DNA from 4 places in the Cupriavidus sp. 10L45 genome. Region 1 is predicted to be linked to each of the others. Evidence: predicted binding sites of a transcription regulator. Region 1 holds the regulator's gene; each other region holds the start of a gene.
What was found. The regulator sigma-54, encoded in region 1, starts transcription at its own class of promoters, with help from an activator protein. The targets are predictions, from matches to a motif close to TGGCANGNAANCTGCTTT.
Positions count from the first base shown of each region.

Region 2: AC1DFU_RS13520 (isopenicillin N synthase family dioxygenase) is a predicted target of sigma-54. The motif match lies at 1,944-1,961, and genes of this name have one in related genera.
Region 3: AC1DFU_RS13565 (ammonium transporter) is a predicted target of sigma-54. The motif match lies at 2,961-2,978, and genes of this name have one in related genera.
Region 4: AC1DFU_RS22425 (pilin) is a predicted target of sigma-54. The motif match lies at 1,323-1,340, and genes of this name have one in related genera.

Region 1 is NZ_JBFTJC010000003.1:13,709-18,562, forward strand. It holds gene lptC (LPS export ABC transporter periplasmic protein LptC) at 1-538, shown strand, start outside; gene lptA (lipopolysaccharide transport periplasmic protein LptA) at 602-1,246, shown strand; gene lptB (LPS export ABC transporter ATP-binding protein) at 1,287-2,087, shown strand; gene AC1DFU_RS05960 (RNA polymerase factor sigma-54) at 2,221-3,702, shown strand; gene hpf (ribosome hibernation-promoting factor, HPF/YfiA family) at 3,753-4,106, shown strand; gene AC1DFU_RS05970 (PTS sugar transporter subunit IIA) at 4,585-4,854, shown strand, end outside.
Region 2 is NZ_JBFTJC010000006.1:293,750-298,603, reverse strand. It holds gene AC1DFU_RS13525 (HU family DNA-binding protein) at 204-662, shown strand; gene AC1DFU_RS13520 (isopenicillin N synthase family dioxygenase) at 762-1,751, opposite strand; gene kdgD (5-dehydro-4-deoxyglucarate dehydratase) at 2,121-3,035, opposite strand; gene AC1DFU_RS13510 (MFS transporter) at 3,463-4,827, shown strand.
Region 3 is NZ_JBFTJC010000006.1:303,115-307,968, reverse strand. It holds gene AC1DFU_RS13575 (Bcr/CflA family multidrug efflux MFS transporter) at 1-705, shown strand, start outside; gene AC1DFU_RS13570 (mechanosensitive ion channel family protein) at 706-1,572, opposite strand; gene AC1DFU_RS13565 (ammonium transporter) at 1,726-2,928, opposite strand; gene AC1DFU_RS13560 (HU family DNA-binding protein) at 3,437-3,718, shown strand; gene AC1DFU_RS13555 (acyl-CoA thioesterase) at 3,867-4,352, shown strand; gene AC1DFU_RS13550 (CreA family protein) at 4,355-4,831, shown strand; gene AC1DFU_RS13545 (class I adenylate-forming enzyme family protein) at 4,852-4,854, opposite strand, start outside.
Region 4 is NZ_JBFTJC010000013.1:159,606-164,459, forward strand. It holds gene AC1DFU_RS22415 (pilin) at 117-644, shown strand; gene AC1DFU_RS22420 (pilin) at 656-1,180, shown strand; gene AC1DFU_RS22425 (pilin) at 1,411-1,905, shown strand; gene AC1DFU_RS22430 (Wzy polymerase domain-containing protein) at 2,036-3,820, shown strand; gene AC1DFU_RS22435 (hypothetical protein) at 3,848-4,372, opposite strand; gene AC1DFU_RS22440 (hypothetical protein) at 4,369-4,854, opposite strand.

The DNA.
Region 1 (4,854 bases):
GATCAACTCGCCCCATGAGGACGAGGCCGCCCAGAACCGCGCCAAGCGCCATGAGGCGGACTACTACATGGACCGCTTCTCGGCCACGGAACTGGACACGACCGGCGCCACCAAGATGCGCTTCACCGGCGTGAAGATGATCCATTTCGAGGACGACCAGACCTACGAGGTGACCACGCCGGCCATGCGCGCCTACCAGCCGGACCGCCCCCCGGTCACGGTCAACGCGGACCGGGGCGTGATGAACTCGGAGGGCTCGGTCATCGACCTGTACGGCAATGCCTTCCTGGTACGGCAACCCGGCGTGGATCCGTCGAAGGACCCGCGCATGACCGCTGCATCGCAATATTTCCAGTTGCTGGTCAATGACGACATCGTCAAGACCGATAAAGCGGTACAACTCACGCGCGGCCCGTCGGTGATGACGGCCAACGGACTGGTCTTCAACAATGTCACGCGCGAAGTACAATTGCTCGGCAACGTACGCGGCACCATCGTCATGAATCCGCCGTCGGGGCAGGCCCGGACCACGCAGTAAGCACAACAACAAGCACGCCAGGCGCCGGCAACGGATCGCCCGTCATTCTCTCAGCTGACCAACATGACCCCATCCCTGACGACGTTGTCCTGTCGCCGCATCGTGCCCGCCCTGGCGGTGGCAATCGCCGCGCTCGGCGCGACCCTGGCCCAGCCGGCCCTGGCGGAGCGTGCCGACAAGGACAAGCCGCTGGTGCTGGAGGCCAACAACGCCAGCTATGACGACGTGAAGCAGATCTATACGCTGACCGGCAACGTCGTGCTGACCAAGGGCACGATGGTGCTGAAGTCGGACGCCGCGCAGATCCGCACCGACCCCGAGGGCTACCAGTACGCGGTGGCCACGGCCAATCCGGGACGCCAGGCGTATATCCGCCAGAAGCGCGACGGCGTGGACGAATACATCGATGGCTGGGGCGACCGCATCGAGTACGACGGCAAGCAGGAAATGTCGAAGCTGATCGGTCATGCCCGCGCGGCGCGCATCGCCGGCGCGAAGACCGTCGACGAGATCCGCGGCGCCGTGATCACCTACGACAGCCGCAACGAGTACTACACGGCTGCCGGCGGCGACAACAACACCTCCACCGGCAACCCGTCCGGCCGCGTGCGCGCCGTGCTCTCGCCGCGCGCGGACCCGGCCAGCGGCGCCGCCGCGCCGCCACCGCCGCTGGAACTGAAGCCGGCGCCCGCGCCCGGCAAGCCCTGAACCCCGGACGCGCCCGCCGCGTCACGCATGCATTGACCTGATGAACGACTCCGCCACGCTCGCCCCGAACGCCTCCGCAGCCCCGTCGGCCGCCCGTACCGACAGCAGCACGCTGGTCGTGCGCCACCTGAAGAAGCGCTACGGTTCGCGCACCGTGGTCAAGGACGTCTCGCTGGACGTGAAGAGCGGCGAGGTGGTCGGCCTGCTCGGTCCGAACGGCGCCGGCAAGACCACGTCGTTCTACATGATCGTGGGCCTGGTGGCACTGGATGAGGGCGACATCGTGCTGGACGACCAGCACATCAGCGGCCTGCCGATCCACGAGCGCGCCCGCATGGGCCTGTCCTACCTGCCGCAGGAGGCCTCGGTCTTCCGCAAGCTCAACGTCGAGGAAAACATCCGCGCCGTGCTCGAGTTGCAATTGGAGAAGGGCAAGCCGCTGCCGAAGGCCGAGATCGAACGCCGCCTGGATTCGCTGCTGGACGACCTGCAGATCGCCCATCTGCGCAACAACCCGGCGCTGTCGCTCTCCGGCGGCGAGCGCCGCCGCGTGGAAATTGCCCGGGCGCTGGCCTCCGCGCCGCGCTTCATCCTGCTGGACGAGCCGTTCGCCGGCGTGGACCCCATCGCCGTGGGCGAAATCCAGCGCATCGTGAGCTTCCTGAAGGCGCGCAACATCGGCGTGCTGATCACCGACCACAACGTGCGCGAGACGCTCGGCATCTGCGACCACGCCTACATCATCAGCGAAGGCACGGTGCTGGCCGCCGGCCAGCCTGAGGAAATCATCGCCAACGAGTCCGTGCGACGCGTGTACCTGGGCGAAAATTTCCGCATGTGACCCATCGGCCGCCGCGTGCGGCCGCGCTTCTCCCGGCCTCCACGGCGACAGCCGGGGTCGATCAGGAAGTCAGAGCGATAGGCGATAGCAATTTCCGTTCCATAGTCGGAAGGATGCGCATAGAATAGGTCGCATGAAACCGTCGCTTCAGCTTCGTCTCTCGCAACATCTGGCATTGACCCCGCAGCTGCAACAGTCGATTCGATTGTTGCAGCTCTCGACGCTTGAACTCCAGCAGGAAGTGGAACAGGCGCTGACCGAAAATCCCCTGCTCGAACGCGAAAACGACTGGATCGAAAGCCCGCTGCGGGTAGCCGCCGATGGCTCGGTCAACCTCCAGAGCGCCCCCGCGCCGGCCTCCTCCGAGCCACAGCCCAACGGCGACGCGCGCACCGATGGCGCGTCCGGCGGTGAGGACGACAACTACAACGACAACGGCAGCGAGGACTACGGCAGCGACTGGAGCCTCGACGACTTCGCCCGCCGCCCCCAGGGCGACGAGGACGAAAAGTCGCCGATGCAGTTGCGCGATGCCGAGCCCACGCTGCGCGAGCACCTGATGGGGCAGTTGGCCCCGCTGAAGATCTCGGTGCGCGACAAGGGCCTGGCCATCTTCCTGATCGAATCGCTCGACGATGACGGCTACCTGAGCGCCTCGCTCGAGGAAATCTGCACCGAACTGCCCGAGGAACTCGAATTCGAGATCGACGAAGTCCACGCGATCCTGACCCTGCTGCAGAGCTTCGACCCGCCCGGCGTGGGCGCGCGCAATGCCGCGGAGTGCCTCAGCCTGCAATTGCGTCGCCTGAAGCACTCGCATCGTGAGCTGGCGCTGACCATCGTCAATCATCATCTGGAACTGCTGGCCGTGCGCGACTACACGCGGCTAAAGAAAGCGCTCCAGGTGGACGAAATAGCACTGAAGGCGGCACACGAACTGATTCGCTCGCTGGCGCCGTATCCGGGGCACGCGTTCAACCGTCCCGAGGCCGACTTCGTGGTGCCCGACGTGTTCGTGCGCAAGAGCGGCAGCGGGTGGATCGCGGCGCTCAATCCGGATGTCATGCCACGGCTGCGCATCAACGACATGTATGCGCAGATCCTGCGCGGCGCGAAGGGCGAAACGGGGACGGCAGGCCTGCAGCAGAAGCTTCAGGAGGCGCGGTGGCTTATCAAGAACATCCAGCAACGATTCGATACGATCCTGCGTGTTTCGCAGGCAATTGTGGAACGTCAAAAGAACTTTTTCACGCATGGCGAAATCGCGATGCGCCCCTTGGTTTTGCGGGAAATAGCCGATACACTCGGTTTACATGAGTCGACCATTTCCCGGGTCACCACGAATAAGTACATGGCCACGCCCATGGGTACTTTCGAGTTGAAGTACTTCTTTGGGAGCCACGTCTCTACGGAGACTGGCGGCGCGGCCTCCTCCACGGCAATCCGCGCGCTGATCAAGCAACTGATAGGAGCCGAAGACCCCAGGAATCCTCTTTCCGACAGCCGGATCGCCGAACTGCTGGGTGAGCAAGGCTTCGTGGTCGCACGCCGCACGGTGGCGAAATACCGCGAAGCGCTCAAGATCCCCGCAGTCAATCTCCGCAAGACTTTGTAGCCGAGCCGCAACCGCCTGCCTGGTGCGGCTCTTTCAGAAGGAGAAGCGCTATGAACTTCAAGATCAGTGGACACCACCTCGACATCACGCCCCCGCTGCGTGAGTATGTGGAAACGAAACTGGAGCGAATTGTCAGGCATTTCGATCAGGTCATCGGCGTGAGCGTGCTGCTATCGGTGGACAACCACAAGGAGAAGGACCGGCGCCAGTACGCGGAAATCAATCTGCATCTGAAGGGGAAGGACATCTTCGTCGAAGCGCATCATGAAGATCTGTATGCGGCGATCGACTGTCTGGTCGACAAGCTCGACCGCCAGGTCATCCGCTACAAGGACCGCGTACAGGGCCACGATCGCGAGGCGGTGAAGTACCAGATGGCCGCCCAGCAACTGACGCAGCAGTAGAGACCTGCAGGCAACCGAAAACAGAGCGGTTGCCGACCCTGCAGAGGACTGAAAAGAAGAGCTCAAGCCGCGCAATCAGCGCGGCTTTTTTGATGGGCGCGCGCCATGGCGGTGACGGTGCGGGCACCTGGAATGTTTCGTTACCTTATTGCCACGCCGGAGGGCGACCCGGGGCCCCCGGGAGCGGTCAAAATGGGAACAAGTGTTCGCAAGCCGCCCGCCTCGGTGTATGCTCCGCCATACAAATAACGACAGGACGGCCCCGGGACACCCCGGGTGGGCAAGCCGGCCGGCACGTCGTGGCACCGCCGCGACCCCGGCGCTGCATCGCAAAATCGCGGTGGAGCCCTGCTCTATAATGGCCGGACGCTCCAATGCGGGCGTCCCAGACAAGATCTCGGTACCCAAGTTTCGCCCCGAATCCGGCGGGACGGCCTTCGCGCCCCGGCCCGCTAACCTGACTTCTCGCGCATCGCCCATGAATCGTTTGGCCAAATTGCTGCCACCCGGCAACATCCATCTCGACGTCACCGTCACCAGCAAGAAGCGGGTGTTCGAGCAAGCCGGGCTCCTGTTCGAGAACAACCATGGCGTGGCGCGTGCTACCGTGACCGATAACCTGTTCGCGCGCGAATCGCTGGGTTCCACGGGTCTGGGTGCCGGCGTGGCCATTCCGCATGGCCGCATCAAGGGTCTCAAGCAGCCGCTGGCCGGCTTCATGCGCCTGGCCGAGCCCATTCCGTTCGAA
Region 2 (4,854 bases), on a different contig from region 1:
CGTTGCTGACGCAAAGCAGCGACAAAACCCGGGGTTTTCACTGGGTTTGACGTGCCTCATGTACGAAAACCCCTTGACTTGCGGTACTTTCCGCTATGATTCAGTGCGTACCGGCACCCGTGATTCGCAACGTGCCACTGCGGTGAGACGCAGCGATACGCGGCGATACGCCGGGACACATTCTTCAACTCACGTATATCGATATGGCGACCAAAGCGAAACCGACCACGAAGACTGCAACCAAGCCCGCTGCCAAGAAGGCACCGGCAACCAAGGCACCCGTGAAGGCTGCCGCCAAGAAGGCCGCTCCGGCCAAGAAGGCTGCTCCCGCCGCTGCTCCGGCTCCGAAGCCGCTGAAGGACACCTTCAACAAGTCGAGCCTGGTCGCTCACCTGGTAGCTCAGACCCAGCTGGAAGCCAAGGCCGTGAAGTCGGTGCTGGCCCATCTGGAAAACACCATCGTCAGCGCGCTGAACAAGAAGGGCGCCGGCGAATTCACGCTGCCGGGCCTGCTGAAGGTGACCGCACAGCAAGTGCCGGCCAAGAAGAAGCGCTTTGGCAAGGACCCGTTCACGGGTGAAGAGCGTTGGTTCCCGGCCAAGCCGGCCAGCGTCAAGGTCAAGGTCCGTCCGCTGAAGAAGCTGAAGGACGCCGCGGCCTGATCGCCACGCATCTTTGGTAGTCCTGAAAACCCCACCCGCTCCGGCGCGTGGGGTTTTTTGTTGCCCGGATGCCCGGGCGGCGAGGGCGGCGAGGGCGGGTCAGTACGCCTTGAAATTGGCTGCCACGCGCTGGCGCAGGAAATCGCCCGCCGAGATGGCTGGGTACAGCCGTGCAGGGCCCTCGATCGTCGCCTCGCGGTTGGCCTGGCAGAAGAACGCCAGGCTGTAGCGCGGGCCCATGTACTCGCCCGGCGCGGGGTTGCGCACGCGGTGGAAGTTGGACGGCAGGCGGTCATCGCTCCAGCGCATCAGCATGTCCCCGATATTGCACGTGATGACGTCTTCGTCCGGGGCGATGGGCGTCCACGCCTGCGCCTCCATCTCCTTGCCCGGACAGACCTGCAGGCCGCCCTGGCCCTGGCGCTGGAACAGCAGCGTCAGGCAGTCGAAATCCGTATGGGCACCGGCACGCCAGAGTTCGAGTTTGTCCTGCGCCTCGGGCGGAATCGCGTAGTAGTGCAGCAGCCGCAGCGTGCTCTGGTAGTCCGGCGCGGCCGGGTCGTGGGCGCGCGTGAAGAATTCCGGATCGAAGCCGAGCTTGTCGGCGAAGCAGGACAGGAGCTTCATGCCCACCTCCCAGCACTGGCGCTCGAAGGCCAGCATGGTGGCCTGGAAGCCGGCCAGCTCCGCCTCAGTGGGCCATAGCGGCGCCATGTGCGGGCGCGTGATCTGGTAGGACTCCTTCTGGTCCGGCGTGCCCGTGGACGGCCGTACCTGCGCGCGGGACTCCCAGCCGGCGTTGTTGGCCTTCTGCAGCGGATACAGGCCCTTCACGGCCTCCGGCAGCGCGAAGAAGCGTTCGGTCATGGCGAAGGCTTCGCGCACGGCGGCGAGGTCGATGCCATGGTTCGCCACCTGGAAGAAGCCGACGTCCACGGCCGCATGCCAGAGTTCGTCGGCGATCTCGGCCTTGCGGCGGGGGTAGTCGGAGAGGTCGATGCGGCGGATCTCGCGCGCGCTGGTCTCGTGGCCTTGCGCGCCCATGCGGGATTCGCGGGCCAGTTCGTGGAGGGAGGCGGTGTCGGTCATGATCGTTCCGGAGTCAGGAAAGGTTGGGTGCGGTCCTGCCTTTCGCGCGATGACTGCCGGGGGATCTGACCTGCGGACGATCTCTTGAGCCCCGGTGCCAGTCGCGCAAGGGCGGGGCACGGACGTCAAGAGCAATTTCCTGCCGCGCACCGGGGGTGGGCGGTTGAACGCTTCTACTCTTCGGGGGGTGAGATTGCAGGTTTCGGGCCAGGGGGATGGCGCCGATTTTGACCCAGTTCCGGGCCGATTTGCGCCGGGGTGGCGCACGCCATGCCGCAGGATGGTGCGGCGCGCCCAAAAAAAAACGCCGGCGCAAAGGCCGGCGTTCAGTTCTTTCCTCCCGCAGCGGGGAGGGCACCACATGACCGCTTACTGCGGTCCCAGCTTGCGGATCAGGGCGTCCAGCTTGCCCATTTCCTCTTCGTTCAGGTCCGTCAGCGGTGCGCGCACCGGGCCGGCATCGTGGCCAACCAGCTTGGCGCCGGCCTTGACGATCGACACCGCGTAGCCGTGCTTGCGGTTACGGATGTCCAGGTACGGCAGGAAGAAGTCGTCGATCAGGCGACCCACGGTAGCGTGGTCGTCCGCCGCGATGGCGCGGTAGAAGTCCATCGCCGTCTTCGGGATGAAGTTGAACACGGCCGACGAGTACACCGGCACGCCCAGCGCCTTGTAGGCAGCGGCGTAGACCTCGGCGGTGGGCAGGCCGCCCAGGTAGGCCAGGCGGTCGCCGAGCTTGCGGCGCACGCGCACCATTGCCTCGATCTCGCCCACGCCGTCCTTGAAGCCGATCAGGTTCGGGCAGCGGTCGACCACGCGTTCCAGCAGGTCGGCGCCGATGCGCGAGTTGGCGCGGTTGTAGACGATCACGCCGCACTTGGTGGCCTTGCAGACCTCTTCAATGTGGTTGGCGATGCCTTCTTCGCTGGCTTCGGTCAGGTAATGCGGCATCAGCAGGATGCCGTGCGCGCCCAGGCGCTCGGCTTCCTTGGCGTATTCGATGGCCACGCGGGTCGGGCCGCCGGCGCCGGCCAGGATGGGTACCTTGCCACGGCAGGTTTCCACCGCGGTGCGGATCACGTTCGAATAGTCCTGCTGCGTCAGCGAGAAGAACTCGCCCGTGCCGCCGGCTGCGAACAGGGCCGAGGCGCCGTACGGGGCCAGCCATTCCAGGCGTTCGATATAGGTCGACGGGCGGAAATTGCCCTGTTCGTCAAAGTCGGTCACGGGGAACGAAAGCAGGCCGTCCGAAATAATCTGCTTGAGTTCTTGCGGTGTAGTCATGTCGCTCATCCTGATCGCCACATGGCGAAAATGGTGTGGTTTGTTAATGGGGCAAGGCCCGTTCGATGACCTCGCACCCAACTGCTGAGTGGATTCGAGATAAGTCATCGTACAACTAACAACTTGACGGTGCAAGGGCTAAGGGCACGACCGAGGGAAAACCCCGGCATTTTTGCCCGCACCGGGGGTGGGCAGACGAGGGGGGCGTCACATCGCCCAGACCTGCCGATCGCCCGCCAGGCCGCAAGGAGATTGAAAGGAAGGCCATCGGGCCCGATGCCCGAAAGCAGGGCGATTTGCACCGTTCAGGGTAAACGCGCACTGTGTCTGACGGAACCGCGTCCCTATAATCGCAGTCGTACGACGACATATCACAAGCCGGTTCCCACGCATTCTGCACCCGGTCCCCGGCTGTGAGGAGACCCCGATGAACGCAAGCCCCACTTCCAGCACCGCCGCCGCGACTTCTGTCGAAGGCGCGCGCCGCACCAACGTCCGCTACTGGATTCTCCTGCTCATCTTCATTGTGACCACGGTCAACTACGCCGACCGGGCCACGCTGTCGATCACCGGCCCCGCGATGCGCGAGGAGTTCGGCTTCAGCGCCGTGCAGATGGGCTATATCTTCTCCGCCTTCAGCTGGGCCTATGTGATGGCGCAGATTCCAGGCGGCTGGCTGCTCGACCGCTTCGGCGCACGCCGCATCTACGCGGCCAGCATCTTCGTCTGGTCGTTCTTCACGCTGCTGCAGGGCTGGCTGGGCGTGTTCGCCACCATCGGCTCGGTCATGACCGTACTGTTCGCGCTGCGCTTTGCCGTGGGCCTGGCCGAATCGCCGGCTTTCCCGGCCAACGCCAAGGTGGTCGCCAGCTGGTTCCCCACCGCCGAGCGTGGCACGGCATCGGCCATCTTCAACGCCGCCCAGTACTTCGCCGCCGTGGTCTTCACGCCGCTGATGGCCTGGGTCGTCCATAGCTGGGGCTGGCACCACGTCTACCTGTGGATGGGCCTGATGGGCATGGCGCTGGCGCTGGTATGGCTCAAGATCATGCGCAGCCCGGCCACGCACCCGGCCGTGAACCGCGCCGAACTCGACTATATCGAGCAGGGCGGCGGGCTGATCCATATGAACGAAGGCGCCGGCCAGGCCAAGGAAAAGGCACCGGCGGGCTGGTTCTACGCCAAGCAACTGCTCTCCAACCGCATGCTGGCTGGCGTGTACCTCGGCCAGTACTGCATCAACGTGCTGACGTACTTCTTCCTGACGTGGTTCCCGGTGTACCTGGTGCAGGCGCGCGGCATGTCGATCCTGAAGGCGGGCTTCGTGGCCTCGCTGCCGGCTATCTGCGGCTTCCTGGGCGGGGTGCTGGGCGGGGTGATCTCCGACAGCCTGCTGCGCAAGGGCTACTCGCTGACCTTCGCGCGCAAGCTGCCCATCGTGGTCGGCATGCTGCTGTCCGTGTCGATGATTGCCTGCAACTACGTGGATGCCGAGTGGCTGGTGGTCGGCATCATGGCGCTGGCCTTCTTCGGCAAGGGCATTGGCGCGCTGGGCTGGGCTGTGGTGGCCGATACGGCGCCCAAGGAGGTCATGGGCCTCGCCGGCAGCATTTTCAACACCTTTGGCAATATCGCCGGCATCGTGACGCCGATCGTGATCGGCTATATCCTCAGCGTCACGGGCTCGTTCAACGGCGCGCTGGTTTTCGTGGGCATCAACGCCCTGGTCACCGTGGTGAGCTACCTGGTGATCGTGAAGGACATCCGGCGCGTGGAACTGAAGCACGCCTGATATAGAGAGAAGACAAGGACCCCCCAA
Region 3 (4,854 bases), on a different contig from region 1:
ATTTTCTGGATCCATTGTGGCGCGGCCGTGCTGATCCTTTGGTTCGTTCACGCACGGATGGAGGAGTCGCTCGATCCGGCGCACCGCCGCACGCTGCACCCGGGCACCGTCTTGCGCAACTACTGGGAGCTGCTGCGCGACCGCGAATTCCTGGGCTACTCGCTGGCGGCCGGCTGCGTGCAGGCAGGCATGTTCGCCTATATCGCCGGTTCGCCGTTCGTGCTGATCGAGTTGCATGGCATCGACCCCTCGCACTATGGCTTCGTGTTCGGGGCGAACGCGTTCGGGCTGATCGCGATGTCCCAGATCAATACGCGCCTGGTGCGTGCGCGCTCGCTCGACGCCGTGCTGGGCATGGCCCTGTACGCGCCGCTGCTGGCCGGCCTGATGCTGGCCGTCGCGGCGCTGGCGGGCATGGCCGTGCTGCCGGTGCTGCTGGTCGGCTTCTTCGTCTTTCTGGCGGGTATGGGGTGCATCACGCCGAATGCGTCGGCGCTGGCGTTGGCGCACCAGAGCCATCGCGCGGGCACCGCGTCCGCGCTGATGGGCACGCTGCAGTTCGGATTTGGCACGCTGGCTGGCGCCGCCGTCAGCGTATGGCACGACGGTACCGCGCTGCCACTGGCCGTGGTGATGGCGGTGTGCGGCTGCAGCGCGGTCCTGCTGCGGCGCTACGGGCGGGCCGGCGCGGCCGTGCCCGCCTGATCAGGCGGCCTGGTTGGCGGGCGTCGCCGGCGCCATCGGCATGGCCGGCGCGGGCTGCATGACCACCATCTGCGCCGGCATCGGGGCGGCAAATCCGGCTTGGCCAAAACTCTCGCGAATCACGCGGTTGGTATCGAAATAGACCTGCCAGTAGTGATCGTTATGGCAGTACGGCCGCACGGCGAGCACCGGGCCGACCAGCGTGAACTCGAGGATCTCCACGTCGACAGGCGGTTCGGCCAGTACGTTGGGAATCGCGCCGATGCGCTCCTTGAGCAGTGCCACGGCGGCCATCGCGTCAGTCGAGCCGGCCAGCTGCGCCTTCAGTTCCACGCGCCGGTAGGCATTGGCGGTGAAATTCTGGATGGTGTCCGAGAAGATCTTGTTGTTGCCGACTACGGTCAGCACGTTGTCCGGCGTGTCGAGCGTGGTGGCGAACAGGCCGATCTCCCTGACTGTGCCGGTCACGCCGCCGATGGTCACGAAATCGCCCACCTTGAACGGCCGCAGCACCACGAGGAAGGCGCCGGCCGCGAAATTCGCCATCAGCCCCGACCACGCCATGCCGATGGCCACGCCAGCCGCCGCAATCAGCGCCGCGAAGGTGGTGGTCTGGATGCCGAAGTAGCCGAGGATACCGATCACCAGCACCACGTTGAGGGTGACGGTGACGATGGAGCCGACGTAGCGCAGCAGCGTGGGGTCCACCTTCTGCCGGGCCAGCGAGTTCTGGACCAGCCGGACGACGAAATGGATCAGCCAGCGGCCGATCACCCAGAAGGCCAGCGCGGCCAGGATCTTGACGCCGAACACGGTGGCGTAACCGACGATCAACTCGCGAAAGCTCTGCAACGAAGAGGTATCCATGGGGCATGCTCCTGTTAGGCAAGGGCATTATTGGCCTCGTCGCGGGCAAGTTCAAGTTAATAATTTCGCGAAAATCCGCCGTTCGATATGCGCAAATAACAAAGCGGCCGGAACGCTGTCCGGCCGCTTTCTCCCAGTCCCAACAAGGGTGGATTACCAGTTGGTCTCGCGCTCCGGGGTGGCCGAAATGCGGTGCAGGGTCAGGTCCGCGCCATTGAACTCGGCTTCGGCATCCAGTCGTATTCCGACGAATTTCTTCAGTGCACCGTAGACTACCGTGCCGCCCACCAGCGCGATGACGATGCCGAGCGCCGTGCCGATCAGCTGCGCGACCAGCGACACCCCGCCCATGCCGCCGAGCGCATGGGTGCCGAAGATGCCCGCCGCGATGCCGCCCCAGGCGCCGCACAAGCCGTGCAGCGGCCAGACGCCCAGCACGTCATCGATATGCCACTTGTTCTGGGCCAGCGTAAACAAATAGACGAACAGCACGCCGGCCACCGCGCCGGTGATCAGCGCGCCGAGCGGATGCATGAGGTCCGAGCCGGCGCACACGGCCACCAGCCCGGCCAGCGGGCCGTTGTAGGCGAAGCCGGGGTCGTTGCGGCCGGCCCACCACGCCGCCAGCGTGCCGCCGGCCATCGCCATCAGCGAATTGATGGCCACCAGGCCGCTGATCTTGTCCACGGTCTGGGCGCTCATCACATTGAAGCCGAACCAGCCCACCGCCAGCACCCAGGCGCCGAGCGCCAGGAAGGGGATGTTCGAGGGCGGATGCGCGCTGATGCGGCCGTCCTTCGAGTACCGGCCGCGCCGGGCGCCCAGCAGCAACACGGCGGGCAGGGCGATCCAGCCGCCCACGGCATGCACGACGACCGAGCCTGCGAAATCGTGAAACGGCGAGCCTGCAACCGAGGCGATCCAGTCCTGGATGCCGAAGCGGTTGTTCCAGGCGATACCTTCGAAGAACGGGTAGACAAAACCTACCAGGATGAATGTGGCGACCAGTTGCGGATTGAATCGCGAGCGCTCCGCAATGCCTCCCGAAATAATCGCCGGAATGGCCGCCGCAAATGTGGCGAGGAAGAAGAATTTCACCAGTTCATATCCGCTCTTTTGTGCCAGGACTTCGGCACCGGACATGAATTGCACCCCGTACGCCACCGTATAACCGACAAAAAAGTAAGCAATCGTGGAAACGGCAAAATCAACAAGGATTTTCACCAGTGCATTCACCTGGTTTTTCTTGCGCACCGTGCCGAGTTCCAGGAATGCAAATCCCGCGTGCATGGCGAGTACCAGGATGGCGCCGAGCAGGATGAACATCGCATCGGCGCCCGTTTTCCAGTTTTCCATTGCTACCTCAATGCTCAAAATGGGAGCACGAGTATGCAAAATCCGTTCCAGACAGCGATGCAAAATGGGGAAAATAGCGCCGAGGCGGTGCGTGGCGCACTGGTGTGGCGTTTCCGGGCGAGTTGTCGGATCAACTATTGCGCGCAGCGGCTGCGCCGCCGTACGAGCCACGCCTCATTATGGATCGCCATGCGCCAAAAGCGGGCGTATAGCGCGCGCGGTGCGATCCAGAATGGTGCGTCCTCGCCCGGGGGGAGGCCGACGAAGCGCGGCCCCGTGCATGTGCGCCGCACGATACGTGTCGGGCTGAAAAAGTGACGATTCCATTTGGGGAAAAGAGGGGTAAAACCCCCGCTAAGTCTTGCCAGAGAACGTTTTCCGGCCGTTTTCGTTGCTTCGGTGCCACTGGGGATTGCCCAAGGCGCAAAGGGCAGATTAGACTGCGCCGATCGGTAATTTGCCGGCAGGCAGATGTCCGGTGACGACGACCAACAAGGGAAATCTAGCCATGAATAAAGGTGAACTGGTATCGGCCATCGCCGCGGAAGCAGAACTCAGCAACGCCGCCGCCGAGCGCGCGCTGAACGCCGCGCTGGACAGTATCAAAAAGGCAGTGGCCAAGGGGGACTCGGTCACCCTGGTGGGGTTTGGTAGCTTCAGCTCGGGCAAGCGTGCTGCCCGTACCGGCCGCAATCCGCGCACCGGCGAAACGATCAAGATCCCGGCCGCCAAGACGGTGAAGTTCTCCGCCGGCCAGGGTTTCAAGGACGCCGTGAACAAGAAGAAGTAAGCAAGTTCGCGTTCTTGAAAGTACGGAAAGCGGCCTTCGGGGCCGCTTTTCTTTTTGGGCCATGATGTCCACGCGCGGATTTGCCCATTGGCGCGCCTCGTCGGGTTACACTGCCCGCGCCTCAGGCTCCATTTCTGGATTTTCTGCGATGAACGATCTGTCCCACCAGCTTTCCATGACCGTGCTGATGACGCCGGACATGGCCAACTTCTCCGGCAACGTGCACGGGGGCACCATCCTGAAGTACCTGGACATGGTGGCCTACGCCTGCGCCAGCCGCTACGCCGGCCGCTATGTGGTCACGCTGTCGGTGGACCAGGTGATGTTCCGCCAGCCGATCCACGTGGGCGAACTCGTCACCTTCCTGTCTGCCGTGAACTACACCGGCCGCAGCTCGATGGAAATCGGCATCAAGGTGGTGACTGAGAATATTCGCAGCAAGGTGGTACGGCATACCAATAGCTGCTACTTCACGATGGTGGCCGTGGACGACAACGGCGCGCCGGCCGAGGTGCCGCCGCTGCAACCGCGTGACGAGGTGGAGCGCCAGCGCTTTGCCGCCGCCCAGCAGCGCCGCGCGCTGCGCCAGGAAATGGAGCGCCGGCACGACGAGATCAAGGGTTCGGCGGACTGACCATGGCGAACATCCGCATCGGAATGATGGCCGTCGCCGGCCTGTGGGCGCTCTCCGGCATCACGCAGGCCGAGGAAATCGGCAGCGTCAGCACGAATTTCCGCGTCACCGGCTCCGACAAGGTGGTGATCGAAGCCTATGACGATCCGCAGGTGGACGGCATCACCTGCTACGTCTCGCGGGCGCGCACGGGCGGCATCAAGGGCTCGCTCGGCATGGCCGAAGACCCGCCGGAAGCGTCGATTGCCTGCCGCCAGGTGGGCCCCATCACCTTCAAGGGCCCGGTCAAGGCGCAGGAAGACGTGTTTTCCGAGCGGATGTCGATCCTGTTCAAGACCCTGCACGTGGTGCGTGCGGTGGACCGCAAGCGCAACACGCTGGTCTATCTGACCTACTCCGACCGCATCGTCAGCGGCAGCCCGCAGAACGCGGTGACGGCGGTACCGGTGCCGGCCGGGACACCGATCCCCGTCAAGTAAGCCTCAGCCCCTCAGCAACCTCA
Region 4 (4,854 bases), on a different contig from region 1:
CATCAGAGTGAATCAACGTCCGGCGGCTTGCGCGCGATCAAATTTGTAGCGCGCAGCCCGCCACAGCATACGACCCCAGTCATCGCGTCGATGACGACAACCAGAAAGGGGGTCCTATGCAACACACCAACACTTATCCACGGCGGCTTGGCCGTCTTGTTCGCCGGGCCACGCGCGCCGGCTTCACGCTGATCGAACTGATGATCGTGGTGGCGATCATCGGCATCCTGGCCAGCCTTGCCATTCCGCAGTATCGCGACTACGTGGCGCGGGCCCAGTTTGCCGAGGCGCTGACGCTGGCGTCGGGCCTGAAGACGTCGCTGGTGGAGGCGTACGTCAGCTCCGGGTCGTGCCCGGACAACAAGACGGCCAATAACTCCGGCCTGCCGCTGAGTTCGACCATCAATGGCCGGTATGTGGCATCGGTGGAAACCAAGGCCAATGGCGTGGTGGGCGACTCCGGCGGTTGCGTGATCACGGCCCGGTTCCGGAGTGACGTCTCGCAGGCGCTGGCCGGCAAGCATGTGGAGTTGGAACTGAAGGGCTCCGAGGGCTCGTTCACCTGGGATTGCTTCTCCAACGTGGACCACAAGCTGATGCCGAAGTCCTGCAGCGTGCGGGGATCGAGTTCCACCTCGGCCTGAGGCGGTGCGCCATGGATCGCCGCAAGCGCCTTCCACGGCGGGCGGGCTTTTCGCTGATCGAGCTGATGATCGTGGTGGCGATCATCGGCATCCTGGCCAGCCTCGCCCTGCCGCAGTACCGCGCGTACGTGGCGCGGGCCCAGTTCGCCGAGGGGCTGTATTTGCTGGGGGGATTGAAGGTCTCGGTGCTGGAGACCTATGTCTTGTCCTCTCAATGTCCTGACAACACCGGGGAGAACGATGCCGCCTTGCCGCCGGCTGCAACCATTAACGGAAAGTACGTGGAGCGCGTGGTGGCCCAGCGCATGGGCCAGGTCTCAGACGGCGGCGGGTGCTTTCTCCGGGCGTACTTCCGCGAGGACGCGTCGCCGCTGCTCCGGGGCAAGTTCGTGGAGCTTGAGTTGAGTGGGACCGGCAAACCGTCTGAAGGCTACGCTGGCGGCGGCGCGGCGTCCTGGGACTGTTATTCGAATACCCGTGAAAATGTGCGGCCTAAGGCATGTCGGTACCGGTGGGGCTATACGCCTGAGGCTTGATCCGCCCACGCCGGTCCACTGCAAAACTTTGTCAGTCCCGTAGACACAAAATGTGACAAATTTTGTTGATTAGCCGTCCCTTGGAATCGTAGATCGGCCAAATTTTGTCACTCCCGCATGAGATTATCGGCATTTGCTGGCCTGGCACACTCCCTGCTTTAGGGGTAATGCATCACATGCAAGCAGATGTTTCTTTCTGTAACGAAAATCTCATCGAGGGGTCAATCCTTATGCAACGGGTACAACAAATCAAAAAACTGGGTCGCCAAGCCCAAAAGGGTTTCACGCTGATCGAACTGATGATCGTGGTTGCGATCATCGGTATCCTGGCTGCTATCGCGATTCCGCAATATCAGGATTACACGGCGCGTACGCAGGTGGCACGTGCAGTCAGCGAAATGGGCGCGTACAAGACGGCATTTGAAGATCGTCTGAGCAACGGCGCCGCGGTTGCCGCCTTGGCCGATATTGGCTTTGTTCAGTCGAATCTGTATGCCGATCCGAATGTGCCCGCTAACGTGAACACCGGCGCATTTGTCTGGTCGTCGACGCTGACCACGGACGCAGGCACCAACAAGAATGCTAGCCCTTCCGTGGCAGGTGCCACCATCAACTGGCAGCGCCAAGATACTGGTACGTGGCGCTGCTTCGTTACAGCTAGCAACAACGCTGGTTGGAAAGCCAGCTACGCTCCTTCGGGTTGCCCGATTGGCCAGGCGATTTAATATCAAGCCATCAGCGAGCCTTTCCCTCGCCTGATGCTGATGTAGAAAAAGCGCCTTCGGGCGCTTTTTCTTTTCCTGCTTCCGCAAGCCGCCACGCTATCATGGCGCCTTTCCTTCCCCTCGCGCCCGCATGCCGCCATCCAGGGCTTTGCTTCCGGGGTCGGCGATCATCGCCGCCTTTACCCTCCCGCTGCTGGTTTCGAAGCACACGCTTCCGCTCGCCACCTTCTACGGCGAATGGATGGCCGGCGTGCTCGGTGTCGCGCTGGTCTGCCTGCTGGCCTTTCGGCGTTCGCCAGACACCCCCCAAGTCCCCTGGATCGTCCTGCTGCCGCTCTGGCTGATCCTCACGACGCTCGTCCAGTCTGCCGCCGGCATGGCCGATATCACGGGCAGCCGCTTCACCACCCAGATCGTCCTCGCCCTCGGCGCCGCCATGATGGTCGCCGCATGGTGCCTTGGCCAGGGGTTGTCCACCGAGGAGCGCGCCGAAATTGTCGATGCCGTCGCCATCACCTTCCTCGTCGCCGGGCTGCTCGGCACGTTGGCCCAGTGGATCCAGGTCTTCCATATGGAAGACCAGATGTTCGGCCTCGTTTCGGAATATTTCTACGACACCAACCGCCGGCTGTGGGGCAACCTGAACCAGCCCAACCATCAGGCGACGATCCACGGCTTTGGCCTGGTTGCCGCGATGTGGCTGGCGCGGCGGGCGCGGCTCGGGTTTGCGGCTTGGCTGGCCGCCGTGCTGCTGCTCGAGTCGGGTATCGCGCTGACCGGCTCGCGCACGGGCCTTGTCCACGTTGGGCTGGCCGCCATCTATGCCCTGATCGCCGCCGCGATGGCGCGCGGCGAGCGGCGCGGGCCGAATCCGATGGCGCGCCCGCCCGGCCTCGTGCTCGCCGCCGTGCTGTTGGTCGTCGGCATCGTGGTGCTGCAGACGGTCATCAAGAGCGCCGGGCAGGCATTCGATTGGCGATTGTTCGATACCGTCGCGCAACTGAAGGCCGGCGATCAGGTCTCGGCACGCGGCGCGCTGTGGGCGCATGCCATCGCCATGTTCCGCTCGCATCCGCTGCTCGGCGTGGGTTACGGGGAGTTCGGCTGGGCGCAGTTCCAGCAGATGTCGCAACTGCGCGTGACGGCCGAGATGTCCCTGCACGCCCACAACGCCGTGCTCGATCTGCTGGCGAAGACCGGTTTGATGGGGACGGCGGGCGTGGGGGTGCTGCTGCTGGCGTGGCTGTGGCGCGTGGTGCGTAGTCGCCTCTGGCTCGCGGCGTCGGCGGAGCGGCCGCAGACCGTGGTGATCCTGCTCTGGCTGGCGATGGTCGGCGCGCATTCGATGCTCGAATACCCGCTCCATTACCTCTACTTCTTCCTGCCGTTCTGCTTCCTGCTGGGCTGGCTGGAGCCGTCCGGCTTCGGCAAACTGCGCCTCCCCAAGCCGGCGGCGATGGGCATCGGCATCGCCTTCGTCGCGCTCTCGGCCATCATCCTGACCACGCTCTGGCAGGACTACCGCCGCGTGGAAGCGCGCGAGTATGCGAGCGATGAACGGCGCGATGGCCTGCCGATGCCGCGCCACTGGTTCCGCCAGCACGCCGCGTCGGAGGCCATCGAGCGGACCGTCATCACGGCCCAGAATGCCGCCGAATTGCTACCCGGGCACCTCGACGCGCTGCACCTGCTGCCCACCCCGAACCTGATCGGCCGCACCGCGTGGCTACTGGCGCTGACCGGCCAGCCAGAGCGCGCGCGGCTGTGGATGGATCGCCTGCGCTATTACTATCAGGGCGACGAAGCCGCACAGTTCAACACGCTGGACAAGGCTTGCGAGGAAATGGACGACGCGCACCGTCCGCGCGACTTCTGCGCCTGGGTGCGCGTACGCGCCCGGCAGGGCCACGGCTGAGCCGAAACCCAGCCAGGGCCGAAGCCGTCAGCGCACGTAACCGGGCGGCGGGGGCGGAGGATAGTAGGGCTGGTAGTTCGACGGCGGCGCCGCGTAGCTGGTGGCGCGCGGCGTGGACACCATCTGCCCGTAGACCGGCACGCGGTTGCCGCTGGCGTACATGCACTGGACGTAGGCGGCGTCGTACTGCCGCTGCGAGCCATATCCCGCGTTATACGAGTTCCCGGCCCCCACGGCGGCGCCAGTGAGCAGGCCCACGCCGGCGCCGATGGCCGCGCCCGAACCGCCGTCGAAGGCCGCCCCGGCCGCTGCGCCGAGTGCCGTGCCGATGGCCGCGCTGCCCACGGCGGCCGTGTTCGATGCCTGCTGGGCGCTTACGCCGCCCACCTGACCGAATGCGAACTGGCGGCAGTTGTAGTCATCGCCCCGGAATTGGTCGAAGGTCTTGCCGGTGCCCGGCAGCGCCATCACGCTCGGGCCGGACGGCATGACCGCGCAGGCGCCAAGGCCCAGCGTGCCCGCCAGCAACAGGGGAAGGATGCGCGGATTCATGACGTCGCTCCCGGAACACGGCCCTGCGGCGTGGTGGACGAAGACGGCGTCGGCGGCACCCGCTGCCAGCCGGTGGGACACTCGCGGACGTACGGGTAGAAGCCCTCGGGCGAATCGCAGTGGTACCACCAGGCGTTGGGCGAGTCATTCGGCGCGCCGCTGGCCGATGGCGCGGGCACCGGATTGCCATCCGCGCCCTGTTCGATGTACTGCGGCGGATTCGGCGCCGGCACCGCGACGACGGCGGGCGGATAGTAGCCGGGCCCGTAGTAGGGGCCATAGGCATAGGGTCCCCAACCGGGCCCCCAGCCTGGACCCCAGCCGGGTCCCCATCCTCCCCAGCCCGGTCCCACGTAGACGCCCACGCCGACGCGCGCGCGCCCCCCGTGGTAGTGGCCGCCGGCCATGGCCGACGTGCTGACAGCGGCCGAGGCCACCGCCGCGAAAGCCAGGGCGATCTGGCAAAGCTTGCGCCCGTTCAT